Regions from separate parts of the Pokkaliibacter sp. MBI-7 genome, predicted to be linked through region 1. Evidence: predicted binding sites of a transcription regulator. Region 1 holds the regulator's gene; the other holds the start of a gene.
The links. The regulator PhoB, encoded in region 1, activates phosphate uptake and scavenging genes when phosphate is short. The targets are predictions, from matches to a motif close to TGTCATANNNNTGTCANA.
Positions count from the first base shown of each region.

Region 2: the regulator PhoB is predicted to act here: its motif matches at 2,430-2,447, upstream of ugpB (sn-glycerol-3-phosphate ABC transporter substrate-binding protein UgpB).

Region 1 covers NZ_JARVTG010000001.1:2,680,359-2,688,024, forward strand. Annotated here, with positions in the region: gene QCD60_RS11970 (mannitol dehydrogenase family protein) at 1-1,055, shown strand, start outside; gene uxuA (mannonate dehydratase) at 1,084-2,265, shown strand; gene phoR (phosphate regulon sensor histidine kinase PhoR) at 2,422-3,723, opposite strand; gene phoB (phosphate regulon transcriptional regulator PhoB) at 3,726-4,418, opposite strand; gene argB (acetylglutamate kinase) at 4,967-5,875, shown strand; partial or broken gene slmA (nucleoid occlusion factor SlmA) at 5,945-6,544, shown strand; gene hisF (imidazole glycerol phosphate synthase subunit HisF) at 6,783-7,556, shown strand.
Region 2 covers NZ_JARVTG010000001.1:3,590,682-3,598,347, forward strand. Annotated here, with positions in the region: gene ugpE (sn-glycerol-3-phosphate ABC transporter permease UgpE) at 1-32, opposite strand, end outside; gene ugpA (sn-glycerol-3-phosphate ABC transporter permease UgpA) at 32-907, opposite strand; gene ugpB (sn-glycerol-3-phosphate ABC transporter substrate-binding protein UgpB) at 991-2,292, opposite strand; gene QCD60_RS15910 (hypothetical protein) at 2,554-3,564, shown strand; gene QCD60_RS15915 (FKBP-type peptidyl-prolyl cis-trans isomerase) at 3,661-4,380, opposite strand; gene QCD60_RS15920 (ATP-binding cassette domain-containing protein) at 4,569-6,500, opposite strand; gene QCD60_RS15925 (TIGR02444 family protein) at 6,499-7,020, shown strand; gene QCD60_RS15930 (DUF1499 domain-containing protein) at 7,044-7,583, opposite strand.

The DNA of each region.
Region 1 (7,666 bases):
ACCTGATCCCTGCGCAGCAACAGTTGCGTCTGGATGATCCGGCCATTGCTGCTGATATTGCCCAGCCACAGCAACCCCATACCGCTCCCGGTCTGCTGGTGGAGGCACTGCGTCGCCGTCGGGCCGCAGGCATTCCTCCCTTTACTGTTCTTTCCTGCGACAACATGCCGGACAACGGCAAGCGCTGTCAGATGGCCGTGGTGCAGCTGGCTGCCCAGCAGGATGCCGGGCTGGCGGACTGGATCGACACGGAGGTCGCCTTCCCCTGCTCCATGGTGGATCGCATTGTGCCTGCCATGACCGAGGCCTCTCTGGCGACCCTGCGCGACCTTGGCTGTAATGAGCCTGCGGCCATCATCTGTGAAGCCTTCAGTCAGTGGGTGGTGGAAGACCATTTCCCGCAGGGGCGGCCTGACTGGGAAGTTGATGGCGTGCAGATGGTGGCGGATGTGGCGCCGTTTGAGGCGATGAAGCTGCGTATGCTGAACGGCAGCCATTCACTGCTGGCTTATCTCGGGCCGCTGCTGGGCTATGTCACCGTCGCCGAAGCCGTGGCTGACCCGCAGGTGTGTGCACTGCTGCGCGGTTACATGCTGGAGGAAGCCAAACCGACGCTGTCTATGCCCGCTGACGTGGACATCGACGCCTATGCTGACCAGCTGCTGGCCCGCTTTGCCAACGACAGCCTTCACCATCAGTTACGCCAGATTGCCATGGACGGTTCACAGAAACTGCCACAACGCTGGCTGGCGGGGATGCAACAGCTGCATCACGATCAGTTGCCCTGCCGTCGTACTGAGCTGGGCATTGCCGCCTGGGTAATGACTGTCATGCAGGCCAGTAAGGGGCTGCTTACTCTGAATGACCCGATGCAGGCGACATTGCTGGCGGCGGCCAGTGAGGCCGATCCGTTGCTGGCATTGCTGTCAGTGGACGCTATCTTCCCTGCCCAGCTATTGCAGGACCAGGCCCTGTTGGTGCGGCTGCGTGAGGCGCTGACTGCGCTGAGCCAGCCCTCGACCGCCCGAACTTTTATTGCTCAGCTGCAAGGCTGATCTGAACCCGTATCTTAGGAGCCGTGTTATGGAACATACCTGGCGCTGGTTTGGACCAGCCGACGACATTTCCCTGATGGATATCCGTCAGGCCGGAGCGACGGGCATTGTGTCTGCCCTGCATGACATTGCCAACGGTGAGGTCTGGCCCGTTGCTGCGATTGCTGAGCGCAAGGCCGTGATTGAAGCTGCCGGACTGCGCTGGGCGGTGGTCGAGAGTATTCCGGTGCATGAAGACATCAAGCGTCGCACCGGTCGCTATGCCGAATACATCGCCAACTATCAGCAGAGCCTGCGTAATCTGGCTACCTGTGGCATCGACACGGTGTGCTACAACTTTATGCCGGTGCTGGACTGGACCCGCACTGATCTCGCTTATGAGCTGCCGGACGGCTCCCGTGCGCTGCGTTTTGATCAGATTGCCTTTGCCGCATTTGAACTGTTCATCCTGCAGCGCGAGGGAGCGAAGAGTGAATACTCGGCTGCCGAGCAGCAGGCAGCGGCTGACTATCTGGCCGCGCTGCCGGAGGCGGAGCGTGACAAGCTGGTGGCCACCATCATCGCCGGTCTGCCGGGGGCGGAAGAAAGCTATACCCTGGATGACTTCCGGCAGGCGCTGGCAGCCTACGATGCCATCGACAAAGATCAGCTGCGCGAGCACCTGCGTCTGTTCCTTGAAGCCATCGTGCCGGTGGCAGAAGAGGCGGGCATCCGTCTGGCTATTCACCCGGACGATCCGCCCCGGCCGATTCTGGGTCTGCCGCGCATTGTCTCCACGCGCGATGATGTGGCCTGGCTGGTAGAGAAAGTGCCTGCTAAGGCCAATGGCATTACCTTCTGTACCGGCTCTTACGGTGTCCGTGCCGATAACGACTTGTGTGCCATGGCCACCGAATTTGCTGATCGTATCTACTTTACCCACCTGCGCTCCACTGAGCGTGAAGAGACACCCGGCAGCTTCCACGAAGCGTCACATCTGGGTGGTGATGCCAATCTGGTTGACGTGGTGCGGGTGCTGGTGAATGAAGAGCGTCGTCGTGCCGAGGCCGGTGATCTGCCTGCCATTCCCATGCGTCCGGATCATGGCCATCAGATTCTGGATGACTTGCGTAAGCAGGGGCGCCCCGGTTATTCACTGCTGGGCCGGATGAAGGGGCTGGCGGAACTGCGCGGTGTGGAGCTGGCGATACGCCATTTCAAGGTGCTTTAAGTGTTGTTGTAAGGCGTCGCAAGGGGCCTGCCGTTATGCCGCTGACGATCATGCGGTAAGAGTTGCCAGTTGAGCCCGGAGGCCGTGAGGTCGCCGGGCTTTTTTATTCGGCTGAATACTTATGTGGCGTGCGTATTGGGTAACAGGAAGGTGCTGTCAGGCTTCCTGCTCAAGGCTGACCAGCAGACTGGCAGGGAATTTAGCTCGGAACAGACTGCCCTTGCCCAGCTGGCTTTCAATCTGCAGCGTGGCTTCGTGGCGTAGTAGCACATGCTTGACGATAGCGAGACCCAGACCGGTACCGCCGCTTTCTGAGGTGCGGCTGGGGTCGGCACGATAGAAGCGCTCGGTCAGACGAGGAATGTGGATAGGATCAATGCCGATACCATCGTCCTGCACTTCAAAAACGGCGCCCTCGCCCTGACGGCGCCAGCGAATCTGGATCTTGCCTTCATCAGGCGTGTACTTGACGGCGTTCATCACCAGGTTGGACAGCGCACTGTGCAGTTCCTGTTCGCGGCCATGCAGGCACAAACCCGGTTCTGCTTCCAGCGTGATGGTCTGGCCCTTATCGGTGCCGAGGGCTTCGGCATCATGCAGAATCTGGTGCAGCAGACGGTCCATATCCACCGGTTCGGCGGCATATTCAATCTGCGAGGTTTCCAGCCGTGACAGGGTCAGCAGGTCGGCAATCAGGTTCTCCATCCGTTTGGCCTGCTTGCCCATTTGCTGGATCGGCCGCACCCAGGGGCGTGGCAGCTGATCAAGGTGATCACCCAGGGTTTCCAGATAACCGCTGATCACCGTCAGCGGGGTACGCAGCTCATGGGAGGCGTTGGCGACGAAGTCCTGACGCATTTTTTCGAGGTTGTGCAGGCGGGTGACATCCTGCACCAGCATCAGCCTGTCGCCCTTGCCAAACAGGGTAATGCTGATTTGCAGATACTGGTCGCTGTTGGTGGGGGCAGGGACTTCCAGCGGCTCCTGATAACGGCAGCGGTCGAAGTAGCGCACGAAGTCAGGACGGCGCAGCAGGTGAGTGATCGGCTGTCCACGGTCCTGTGGATAGCGTAGCCCCAGCAGGCGGCTGGCGGCCTGATTCCACCATTCCAGTGCGCCGTCTTCATCGAGCAGCACGACGCCGTCTTTCAGCGCGGAGGTGGAATCCTGAATGCGGGCGATGATACCCCGCAGGCGGTCGTGTTCGTCCAGATTGCGTTTCTGCAGGCGGTACAGTTCATCAAAGATGTCGCCCCACAGTCCCTTGCCTTCTGGTACGTCATCCTTTTCGCTGGAGTTTTTCGCCAGCCAGCGTACCAGATGCTGAAAATGCCACAGTTGCCAGCCCAGCAGGCCAGCCAGTCCCAGGCTCAGCCCCAGCAGCGCATAGCCGCTGAGTGCGCCGACCAGTGTACATCCCAGTAACACCAGAGCCTGACGGCCCAGGAAACTGCGCATGATTACGCAACCTTATTGGAGAATCGATAGCCGGTGCCGCGTACGGTCTGAATCAGGTGTTCGTGTTGTCCGCCCAGCGCCTTGCGCAGACGGCGAATATGGACGTCGACGGTGCGCTCTTCGACATAGACATTACCGCCCCACACCTGATCCAGCAGTTGTCCGCGGGAGTAGGCGCGCTCGGGGTGGGTCATGAAGAAGTGTAGCAGTCGGTATTCGGTCGGCCCCATTTCCAGCTGCTTGCCGTGGGAGGTGACGCGATGGGACACCGGATCCAGCAGCAGACCTTCGATTTCCACCGGATCTTCCAGCCCCTGCGGCGCGGCGCGGCGCAGCACCGCCTTGAGACGGGCCACCAGCTCACGCGGTGAGAAGGGTTTGGTGATGTAGTCATCCGCGCCTGCTTCCAGACCCTGAATCTTGTTGTCCTCATCACCCTTGGCGGTGAGCATGATGATCGGCATTTCCGCGGTCATCTGGTCACGCTTGAGGCGACGGCAGAATTCGATGCCACTGGTACCGGGCAACATCCAGTCGAGCAGCATCAGATCGGGTTTGTCGTCGACGATAATGGCATGGGCGCGGGTGGTGTTTTCAGCTTCGAAACACTCGTAGCCGGCCATTTCCAGCGCAACGGCAATCATTTCCCTGATCGGCGCTTCATCGTCGACGATCAGGACCTTTTTGTCAGCCATGTGCATTACCTGTCATCTATTGCGTTCTTGTGACCGCATTATTACAACGACATGGTGTTACACAAATATGACAAAGGGAAGTTTAATAGCGCATACACGGGCTTTTCTCGGGGTTGTCCGTTATGAACGGCAGTGGTGTAACCGCAGCGTGTGGGAGCAGCGGGTAACCGCGTCCGGGTTGCATCTGTCGCACTTTATCCCCACAGCCACATAAAGGTGCAGTGACGTGGCCGATAACCATGCACTATCGATAATGGGATCCCTTCACCGCCGGTTGTGGATCGAGCCCTCGTCGGATGAACAGTGCGTCAGGTTCATCAGGATGTAGCGAGGTTTTGTCATCCTGAGCCTCGTTATCGGCTAACCGGGCCGGGCGCTCAGGCGTCGTTCTGGAGTGTGCCCCGATAACTGGCAGAACCTGAGGAAAATCAGGTCGCTGCATAGCAAGCTCGGGTCGCCTTCTTTAAACTAGCGTGGCCGGTTTGCCCGGTCACCGATCCGGCCCCAGGGTCACTGCTGTCATTTCGTCAAGACAAAGGATTTCCGTTATGCCCCTTTCCCGCGATGCCGCCCTTAATGTTGCCAAGGTCCTGAGCGAGGCCATGCCCTACATCCAGAACTATGTGGGCAAGACCATCGTGGTCAAGTACGGCGGCAACGCCATGATCGACGAAACCCTGAAGAACGCCTTCGCCCGTGACATCGTCATGCTCAAGCTGGTCGGTATCAACCCGGTGGTGGTGCACGGTGGCGGACCGCAGATCGGTGAGCTGCTGGAGAAACTGAAGATCGAATCCCACTTCATCAATGGCATGCGTGTGACCGATTCCGCCACCATGGATGTAGTGGAAATGGTACTAGGTGGACAGGTCAACAAAGACATCGTCAACCTGATCAACACCAACGGCGGACGTGCTATCGGCCTGACCGGAAAGGACGCCCGTCTGATCATGGCCAAGAAGATGAAGGTCACCCACAAGACGCCTGATATGGAGGCGCCGGAAATCATCGACATCGGCCATGTTGGCAGTGTTGAACGAATTAACCGCGAACTGCTTGATCTGCTGGTCGCCAGCGATATTATCCCCGTCATTGCTCCGATCGGGGTGGATGAGGAAGGTAACTCCTATAACATCAACGCCGATCTGGTGGCAGGCAAGGTGGCTGAAGCGCTGGATGCAGAAAAACTGCTGCTGCTGACCAACATTGCCGGTCTGCTCGACAAACAGGGTAAGGTTCTTACTGGTCTGTCGCTGGCGGATGTCGACGCCCTGATCGCCGATGGCACCATCACCGGTGGTATGCTGCCGAAGATCGACTGTGCACTGGAAGCGGTGCGTAATGGCGTCAAACGTGCGCATATCATCGATGGCCGCGTTGCACATGCCACCATGCTGGAGCTGTTCACCAACGAAGGTGTGGGCACCCTGATTACCAACGAAAAACTCAAGGCTTGACGGTTGTCTGCAGGCCGGTGCACTCCCCTGCACCGGCCTGCAGATGGGCTGACGGATGTAAGGTAAACAATGACGGAAAGTCTCAGTCCCAAGGCCCGCAAGGGCCAGGCAAAGCAGCGGATTCTGGAAGCCCTGGCACGGATGTTGGAGCATGCGCCGGGTGGGCGCATCACCACGGCAGCACTGGCACAGGAAGTCGGTGTGACCGAAGCGGCACTGTATCGCCATTTTCCCAGCAAGACGCGGATGTTTGAGGGGCTGATCGATTTTGTCGAGGAGAGCCTGTTTAGCCGCATCAACCTGATTCTGGAACGCGAAGCCAGTGCGGCGGTGCGCTGTCAGCAGGTGCTGACGCTGCTGCTGGCATTTGCCGAAAAAAATCCGGGTCTGGCGGTGCTGCTGGCCGGTGATGTGCTGGCCGGTGAGGATGCACGCCTGCATCAGCGTATCCGTCAGGTGTTCGACCGTATTGAGACCCAGCTGCGGCAGATCCTGCGCGAGGCCGAGCTGCGTGAGCAGCTGCGTACCCTGAAGCCGCCCAGCGTCTGTGCCAATCTGCTGATGGCCTTTGCCGAAGGCCGCCTGCGTCAGTTTGTCCGCAGTGAGTTCAGCCAGCCACCGACCGAGCACTGGCCGGAACAGTGGGTGCTGCTGAAAGCGCCACTGCTGCGCCCTGCCCCACTCAGCAAGGCGAGTGATGCAACTCCCGCCACCGAAGAACATCATGGGCACGACGACCAGCATGGCGGTGACGAGGTTTCAGCGCTGGATGAGCATACGGCCGTCAGCGAAGAGCAATTTTAAATCGAATATAGCCGTGGGGTGATGGGAGGTAAGTGACTCATCGCCTCGCCGCTGGGGCCGCGGTTGCTATACTGCGGCCCTGACTTACCCGGAGACTTGTTTCATGGCATTGGCAAAACGCATCATCCCCTGTCTGGACGTCGACAACGGCCGTGTGGTCAAAGGCGTGCAGTTCCTTGATATCCGCGATGCCGGTGATCCGGTGGAGGTCGCCAAACGCTACAACGAACAGGGTGCAGATGAAATCACCTTCCTCGACATTACTGCCAGTCATCAGGACCGTGACACCATGGTGCATGTGGTAGAAGCCATTGCCGGACAGGTATTCATCCCGTTGACGGTCGGTGGCGGCATCCGTACCTGTGATGATATTCGCCGTATGCTTAACGCCGGTGCCGATAAGGTTTCAATCAACACCGCCGCGGTCACCAATCCTGACTTCGTGCGCGAGGCCTCCGAGCGCTTTGGTGCTCAGTGCATCGTGGTCGCCATCGACTCGAAAAAAGTCAGCCAGCCCGGCGAGCCTGACCGCTGGGAAGTGTTCACCCACGGCGGGCGTCGTGCCACCGGACTGGATGTGATCGAGTGGGCGAAAAAACTGGTGGCACTGGGCGCGGGGGAAATTCTGCTGACCAGTATGGATGCTGACGGCACCAAAAATGGCTTTGATCTGGGCGTGACCCGTGCCGTCAGTGAGGCCGTGCCAGTGCCGGTCATTGCCTCAGGCGGTGTGGGTAATCTTGATCATCTGGTGGACGGTGTGCTGCAGGGCAAGGCCGATGCAGTACTGGCCGCCTCCATTTTCCACTTCAACGAGTACAGCATTCCAGAAGCCAAGCAGTATATGGCGGCTAAAGGTATTGAAATGCGTCTGTAACGGCACGCCGCACTCGGGTGTGGGCTTGACGGCCAGGGTCCGTACAGGCCATTAACAAATAGCTGTGCCAATCGGCTTGCACAGCAGCCATATTCTTACCAGACTTGTTG
Region 2 (7,666 bases), 910 kb from region 1:
AACAGAGTCAGCCAGGGGCGACGTTCTATCATCAGTACTGGACCTTACGTTCGATATAGCGGAATTGGATGACCGTCATCACTCCGACAATCATCATCAGAATGACCGATTGCGCCGATGAGCTGCCAAGATCAAGGCCGATAAAGCCATCGTCGTACACCTTGTACACCAGTATCTTGGTGCTCTGGCCGGGGCCGCCGCTGGTGGTGGCATCGATGATGCCGAAGGTGTCGAAGAAGGCGTAGACCAGATTGACTACCAGTAGGAAGAAGGTGGTAGGGGAGAGCAGTGGGAACACCACGGTCCAGAAACGCTTGAACGGGCTGGCACCGTCAATGGCCGCTGCTTCAATCAGCGAACGTGGAATAGCTTGCAGTCCGGCCAGGAAAAACAGGAAGTTATAGCTAATCTGCTTCCAGGTGGCGGCAATGACAACCAGAGTCATGGCCTGATTACCATTGAGAAAATGGTTCCAGTTGATGCCTATGGACTTCAGCCAGACGGCAATCGGTCCGGTGGAGGGATCAAACATAACCCACCACAGCACCCCGGCCAGAGCAGGGGCGACGGCATAAGGCCAGATCAGCAGCGTTTTGTAGATGATTTGCCCTCGCATAACCCGGTCAGCCATAACAGCCAGCAGCAGCGCCAGCGCAATGCCGACAAACGCTACGGCAAAGCTGAAAAACAGGGTAGTGCCGATCGAAGCGTAATAAAGGGGGTCTTGCAGCAGGTGGCTGAAGTTTTCCAGACCAACAAATTCGCTGCTCAAGCCAAAGGCATCCTCCTGATAGAAGGCCTGCTTGACTGCCTGCCCTGCAGGCCAGAGGAAGAATATGGCGGTTACCAGTAGCTGCGGTAGTAACAGCAGCCAGGGGAGGGTTCGTTGCGGGAAAGTTACGGTCATGGGTGCTGACTCACTTCCGTAAGGCACGGCATCAGAACACTGACACGCCCCGAAGACAGGGCGGTCAGTATTCTCACGACACCTTACTTATTGGCTTTTTCGAACTTGCGCAGCAGTTCGTTACCACGTTTGACTGCTGTATCCAGCGCGGTCTTGGCATCTTGTTTGCCGCTCCACACGCTTTCCAGCTCTTCGTCGATGATGTCGCGGATCTGGGCAAAGTTACCCAGACGCAGGCCTTTGGAGTTGACCGTGGGGGTACCTGAAGTCATCTGGATCACAGCGGTCTCGGTGCCAGGATTCTTGTCATAGAAACCCTGAGATTTGGTCAGGTCGTAAGCGGCCTGAGTGATGGGCAGGTAACCACTGAACTGGTGCCAGTCAGCCTGTACTTCAGGTTGTGACAGGTAGCTGAAGAACTTGGCCACCCCTTTGTAATGGTCGTTGGGTTTGCCTTGCATCGCCCACAGTGAAGCACCGCCGATGATAGTATTCAGCGGTTTGTCGATCTGGCTCTGCCAGTAGGGCAGCTGGCTTACACCAAAGGGAAAGCTGGCATTTTTCCTGATGCCTGAATACCCCGCAGAAGACTCGGTGTACATCGCACATTCGCCGCTGTAAAACTTCGCGGCGGCATCATTGGTGCGTCCACCGTACTGGAACACGCCTTCTTTCTGCCATTCAGCCATCTTGCTGATGTGCATAACCTGCAGCGGACCGTTGAAAGCCAGCTCGGCCTTGGTGCTCTTGAAACCATCGTCTTCGGTAGCGAAGGCTACGTTATGACGGGCGCTGAGGTTCTCCAGCTGAATCCAGGATTGCCATGCAGTAGTGAAACCGCACTGTACGCCAGCGGCGCGCAGTTTTTTGCCTGCTTCGTCCATTTCTTCCCAGGTCTTGGGCGGCTCGACGTTGGCTTTGGCCAGCAGATCCTTGTTGTAGTACAGCACGGGGGTGGAGCTGTTGAACGGCATGGATAGCATGTTGCCGTCACTGTCGGTGTAATAACCGGTCACCGCGCTCAGGTAGTTCTTGCTGTCGAAATTCTCACCGGAGTCTTTCATCAGCTGGTATACGGGGTAGATTGCACCTTTTGCCGACATCATGGTGGCGGTGCCTACTTCGAATACCTGCACGATGTCAGGCTGCTGATGGGCGCGGAAAGCAGCAATCGCAGCTGTCATCGTCTCGGAATAGTTGCCTTTGTACACGGGCTTGACGATGTAGTCGCTCTGGCTCTTGTTGAAGTTGGCAGCGATCTCGTTGACCTTCTCGCCGTTGGTGCCGCCCATGGCGTGCCACCATTCAATTTCCGTAGCGGCCTGACTGGCCAGGGGAAGTAATGCCGCAGACAGTGTCAGGGCTGACAGAGTCATCTTGTTCATCTTGCGTCCTCGTCGGGTTCATTGTTGGAGTTGTCAGTCGAGAGGGATACTACTGCCGGAATATTGCATATTAGTGACTCGATATTTTCGAGTGAAAGAAAATATAACTCACTTGCTTTCAAATGAAAGTTGTTTTTTGACATTTTTTTGTCACAGAAAAACGACCTCCATTCGCTTAGACCTTTAGCCCTAATGATGGCTGTCGTGCCCGACCGGGCTGCGCTATGCTCAGGGCAGAGTGGTGCTTGGCTGCAGGGGCAAATGGATTCCATGGTGGTGAAGGTTCGACAACGAATATGTCGGTGGCAGGCATTGCTGCTGGGTGTGATGCTGGTGCTGAGCGGTTGTTCGGATCGCGAGCCACAGCAGGCCAATGAACTGGCACTGCAAGGGCTGTACAGTGGGGTAGTCTCTGCGGATGCCAGGTTTTCCCTGATTGGTTCGGTCACTCATGGCGGCAGCCTGTGGCAGGTCGATGACAACAAGCGGTTGTACGACTGGAATCACCGGCAGGGTGAGTTCTCCAATCTGGTGGCGATGGATATTGACGACAATGACAAATATGCCGTCACAGCCGCCAGTTTCGACTTTGTGCTGTGGGACATGGCTACCGGCAAAGCGCTGGATTTTCGTCGTGCCCCCAGTGAAATCATGGATCTGTCACTGTCAGCCGATGGTCAGTTGCTGGCATTGGGGCTGACGGATCAGACCGCGGTGCTGTTTGATCTGCAGGCCGGCAAGATTACACAGACCCTGCTGCATGATTCCCGTGTCCGCAAGGTGGATCTCAATGTACAGAAAGGGTTACTGCTCACCGGAGATGATTCTTTCGTTACTACACTGTGGGACATCAACAGTGGCAAAATGCTGCATCAGCTGAATCTTGGTAATCAGCCCAGTGTGGTCACCCTGTCGGATGACGGCAAGCTGGCATTTTCTGCCGCTCAGCTGAGTAAGGCCATTGTCTGGGATACTCTGACCGGTCAGGTGAAATATACCTTGGCATCAATGGACTCAATTCTGGATCGCAAGGCCACGTTTACCGCCGCACGCTTTATCGATAAGGGCCAGCGTCTGCTGACCGGTACCAGCAGTGGCAAGGTGATGCTGTGGGATATGCGCACCGGTAGCCTTGATGCAACCTGGCAGCTACATCGTCGTAATGAGCTGAAGCCTGTCAGTGTGTCGGTTGTGTCGGTGGCAAGCAAAGGTGGGGTGCATCATTACGCGCTGGGGTCTAATGGCTTTATGAATATCCTGCAAGGTCCGTGAGGATACGGCGAGGGCACCTTTATCGAACGGATCCTTGATCCTCAAAACACAAAACCCGGCAGATGCCGGGTTTTGTGTTTAACCAACCAGATACGCTTATGAGCCGGTCTTGCTGGGCTCAGCAGGCTTCTCTTCTGCCTTGGCATCAGGCTTGAGGATATCCAGCAGTTCCACCTCGAACACCAGCGTCGCGTTGGGAGGAATGCTGCCTGCACCACCTGGGCCGTAACCCAGTTCTGGCGGAATATACAGCTCGAACTTGGAGCCAACAGGCATCAGCTGCAGACCTTCGGTCCAGCCGGGGATAACGGCATCCAGCGGGAATTCAGCAGGTTCTTTACGTGCGTAGGAGGAGTCAAACTCGGTACCGTCGATCAGGGTGCCGCGGTAGTTTACCCGAACCTGATCGGTTGACTTGGGCTTGGGACCTTTGCCTTCGCTGATGATCTTGTACTGCAGGCCGCTCTTGGTGCTTTTTACACCATCTTTTTTGGCATTGGCTGCCAGGAAGTCATCAGATTTCTTTTTCGCATCAGCCAGCATTTCGTCCATTTTCTTCTGCTGGAACGACTTGATGGTCTCGGCAACCTGTTCCTGGTTCATGGCAGGTTCAGTTTTGTCATAGATCGCTTTCACGCCTGCAATAAAAGCGTCGTAGTCCAGGGTATCGACCCGGCTGGACAGCTGCTCACCCAGTACCAGACCGAAGGAGTAGCTGAGCTTGGCACTATCGTTGTCCAGCTTGACCGCATCTGCGGCCAGAACTGGCGCTGCCACTACCATGCTGAGGGCGATCGCCAACAGACGTTTTTTCATGATGCATCCTTAAAGATGTTTAATGTAGTTGTGGGCCTGGCCTGTCGGCGGTGATATGCATAGGGTCGAGTCATGACCCTACGCCTGTTGCATATCACCCTGACCGGTGTCTGGCACCAGGTGAGGCCTGCCTGCGACGCTTGGAGGGTTCCAAACGTGTTGCCCAGAGGGTACTGAAATCACGGAAGCTAGTCGTTAAGCGCTTCGCTTAATTGTATTTCCAATTGTTCCAGCTCTTCGCTGAGGGCAAGCCAGGCTTCCTCCGCAGTTGCCAAGCGAGTTTGCACTTGCGCTTGCTCACTTAGCAAGGTCTTTAGCTGATTCTTGCTGCTTTCCTCATAGTTTGCAGGATCTGCCAGTGAGGCATTGAGTTCGTCCAGTTTTTGCTGGGCGTCATGCATGGCTTTCTCGTGCTTTTCCAGCTTCTGCTTGAGAGGGCGCAGCTGTTGACGAATAGCGGCTTCCTGGCGTTTACGTTCCTTACGTGCGGCGGCATTGTTGCTGCTGCCTTCACTTCTGGATTCGGCTTCCAGCTCTGTGCGCTGACTGGCCTGACGGTCTGCCAGCCAGCGCTGGTAATCTTCCAGATCGCCAGCAAATTCTTCGACCTTACCGCCTTCTACCAGCAGGAATGTATCGACGCAGGAACGCAGTAGGGCGCGATCATGGGATACCAGGATCAGAGCGCCTTCAAACTCTTGTAGTGCCAGAGTGAGGGCGTGACGCACTTCCAGATCCAGGTGGTTGGTCGGTTCGTCCATCAGCAGGACGTTTGGCTTCTGGCAGGCAATCAGGGCCAGAGCAAGGCGCGCTTTCTCACCGCCGGAAAAAACGCCCACCAGTTCAAATACCCGGTCGCCCTGAAAGCCAAAGCTACCGAGGAAATTCCGTACATCCTGGTCGCTCAGTTCGGGCTTAAGGCGCTGCAGATGCAATGCCGGGCTGGCTTCCATATCCAGTGCTTCCAGTGTGTGCTGAGCGAAGTAGCCAATGCGTAAATGTTCACCGCTCTGATACTCGCCACCCTGCAGAGGCAGCTCGCCCACCAGGGTTTTGATCAGGGTGGATTTGCCTGCACCGTTGGGGCCGAGCAGGCCGATACGCTGGCCGGGCTGCAGGCTGAGCTTCATATTGCGGATGATGCTTTTGTCGCTGTAGCCAAGCTCTGCCTGTGTCAGTGCCAGCAGCGGATGAGACAGTTTGTCACTGGCTTCAAAGCGGAATGTAAAGGGAGTATCGACGTGAGCTGCCGCAATACGCTCCATGCGTTCCAGCGCCTTGATCCGGCTCTGGGCTTGCGTCGCCTTGGTCGCTTTGGCCTTGAAGCGACGGATAAAGTCTTCCATATGAGCGATCTGTGCCTGCTGCCGTTCAAACATGGCTTGCTGTTGCGCCAGACGCTCCGCACGTGCCTGTTCAAAGAAAGTGTAGTTACCTTTGTACAGAACGGTTTTGCACTGATCGAAGTGCACCACGTAGTCGACCACGTTGTCGATAAAGTCACGGTCGTGAGAGATAAGCAGCAGGGTACCTTGATACTGGCGCAGCCATTGCTCCAGCCATAGGGTGGCATCCAGATCCAGGTGGTTGGTCGGCTCATCCAGCAATAGCAGGTCAGAAGGGCACATCAGTGCCTGGGCGAGGTTGAGACGGATGCGCCAGCCGCCGGAGAACGACTGCACGGCACGCAGATGATCTGCAGCACCGAAGCCAAGGCCGTCAAGCAGTTGCCCCGCACGACTGCGGGCACGGTAACCATCAATGGCATCAAAGCGTGCATGCAGCTCGCCCAGCTCAACGTGGCGCTCCTCCGCTTCGGCTGCGACCATTTCTCGCTCCAGCCGGCGGAACTCGCTGTCACCGTCGAGTACGTAGTCGAGGGCAGTGCGCTCCGAGGCATGTACTTCCTGTGCCATATGCGAGATACGCCAGCTGGGGGTGACATTCAGCTCGCCACTGTCTGGATGCAGCTCACCCATGAGCAATTTGAACAGGCTTGACTTGCCTGCGCCGTTGGCGCCGATAATGCCCACTTTGTATCCGGGGTTGAGAGTCAGGTCTGCCTTGTCCAGCAGAAGCTGCTTTCCTCTTTGTAAACTGAGTGCACTGAGTTTGATCATGACCTATCCGACATATACGCAGGCCGAGGCGGCCTCGTTGTGGTCCTTCGCCTGTTGCCTGTACCGGCAGCCCGGCGTGATGCAGGCTTGCCTGCGTGCTCAGGATCAGCATGGGCTGGCCGTGAACTGGCTGCTGGCCTGTTGCTGGCTGGGCTGGCGCGGACAAAAGCTGGATTATAGCGTGATTCAACAGGCGACGGCATGGCAGCAATGGCATCTGCAGGTGACGTTGCCACTGCGTCAGGCGCGATGTGCTGTGGGGCAGGAAAACAAGAGTCATCCACTGTATGCGCGTTTGAAGGATGATGAGCTTGCAGCGGAGCGAGAAGAGCTGCAACGACTACAGCGTTTGTTACTGAATAATGAGCGTGAGCTTGCTGCAGAGCCGGATCCGCGGCCGCTGGCTGGCATTAATCTGCGCTGCTATCTGCAGTCTCAGGGGCTGAGTGATGTGCATGTCGATCTGTCGGCCCTTAGTCAAGGGATACCAGCGCTGGGCGTAGTAGCACTGTTTGGATGAGGGATGAAACATACGTGCGATGATTACTGGAGCTTCGCTGCCTGTTGTGAAAATTGGTGCAGGAATGTACGTATGCGGGCGGCATTGACACCCAGATCGCTCCGTCCCAGTCTCGATGATGAACGCATATCCAGCAGGCTGCCCGCTGGTTGAGACCGGATGCGAATTACTACATCGTCACGGAAGCGTAGTATCGGCGTGATGGCGGTTGCTTCGAGAATGCCTTCCCTGGGCGTACTGCTAACCAGTATCCAGCCTGACTGTTCAATCAGGTGTTGTGCCAGTGCGAAGCTTTTCTCGGCTGAGAGCGCGCTCTGCAAAGGGCGAATATCCGCATAGGCTTGCTTTTGTATGGCGGCAAATTCAGGAGGATAGAGAGGAGAGTTCTGCCAGCGGCTTCGCAGGCTGATTACCTTGTGATAAGCGGGCGGATCTTGCAGGTCGGTAGAAATATCGTTGATAGGAATAAGCCGATCTCCTATAGCGAACAGATATACCAGTAGGGAGAGCAACAATCCCAGTATAGACATTATCGGTATGGCTACCCTGCGCGTGATCTTCATTGTTCAGCGTCCGTCATGAGTTTCTCGTCGACTGTGCAGTTGCATACTGCACCTTGCTTTCGTCGCTATTTGCTGATCCCCAA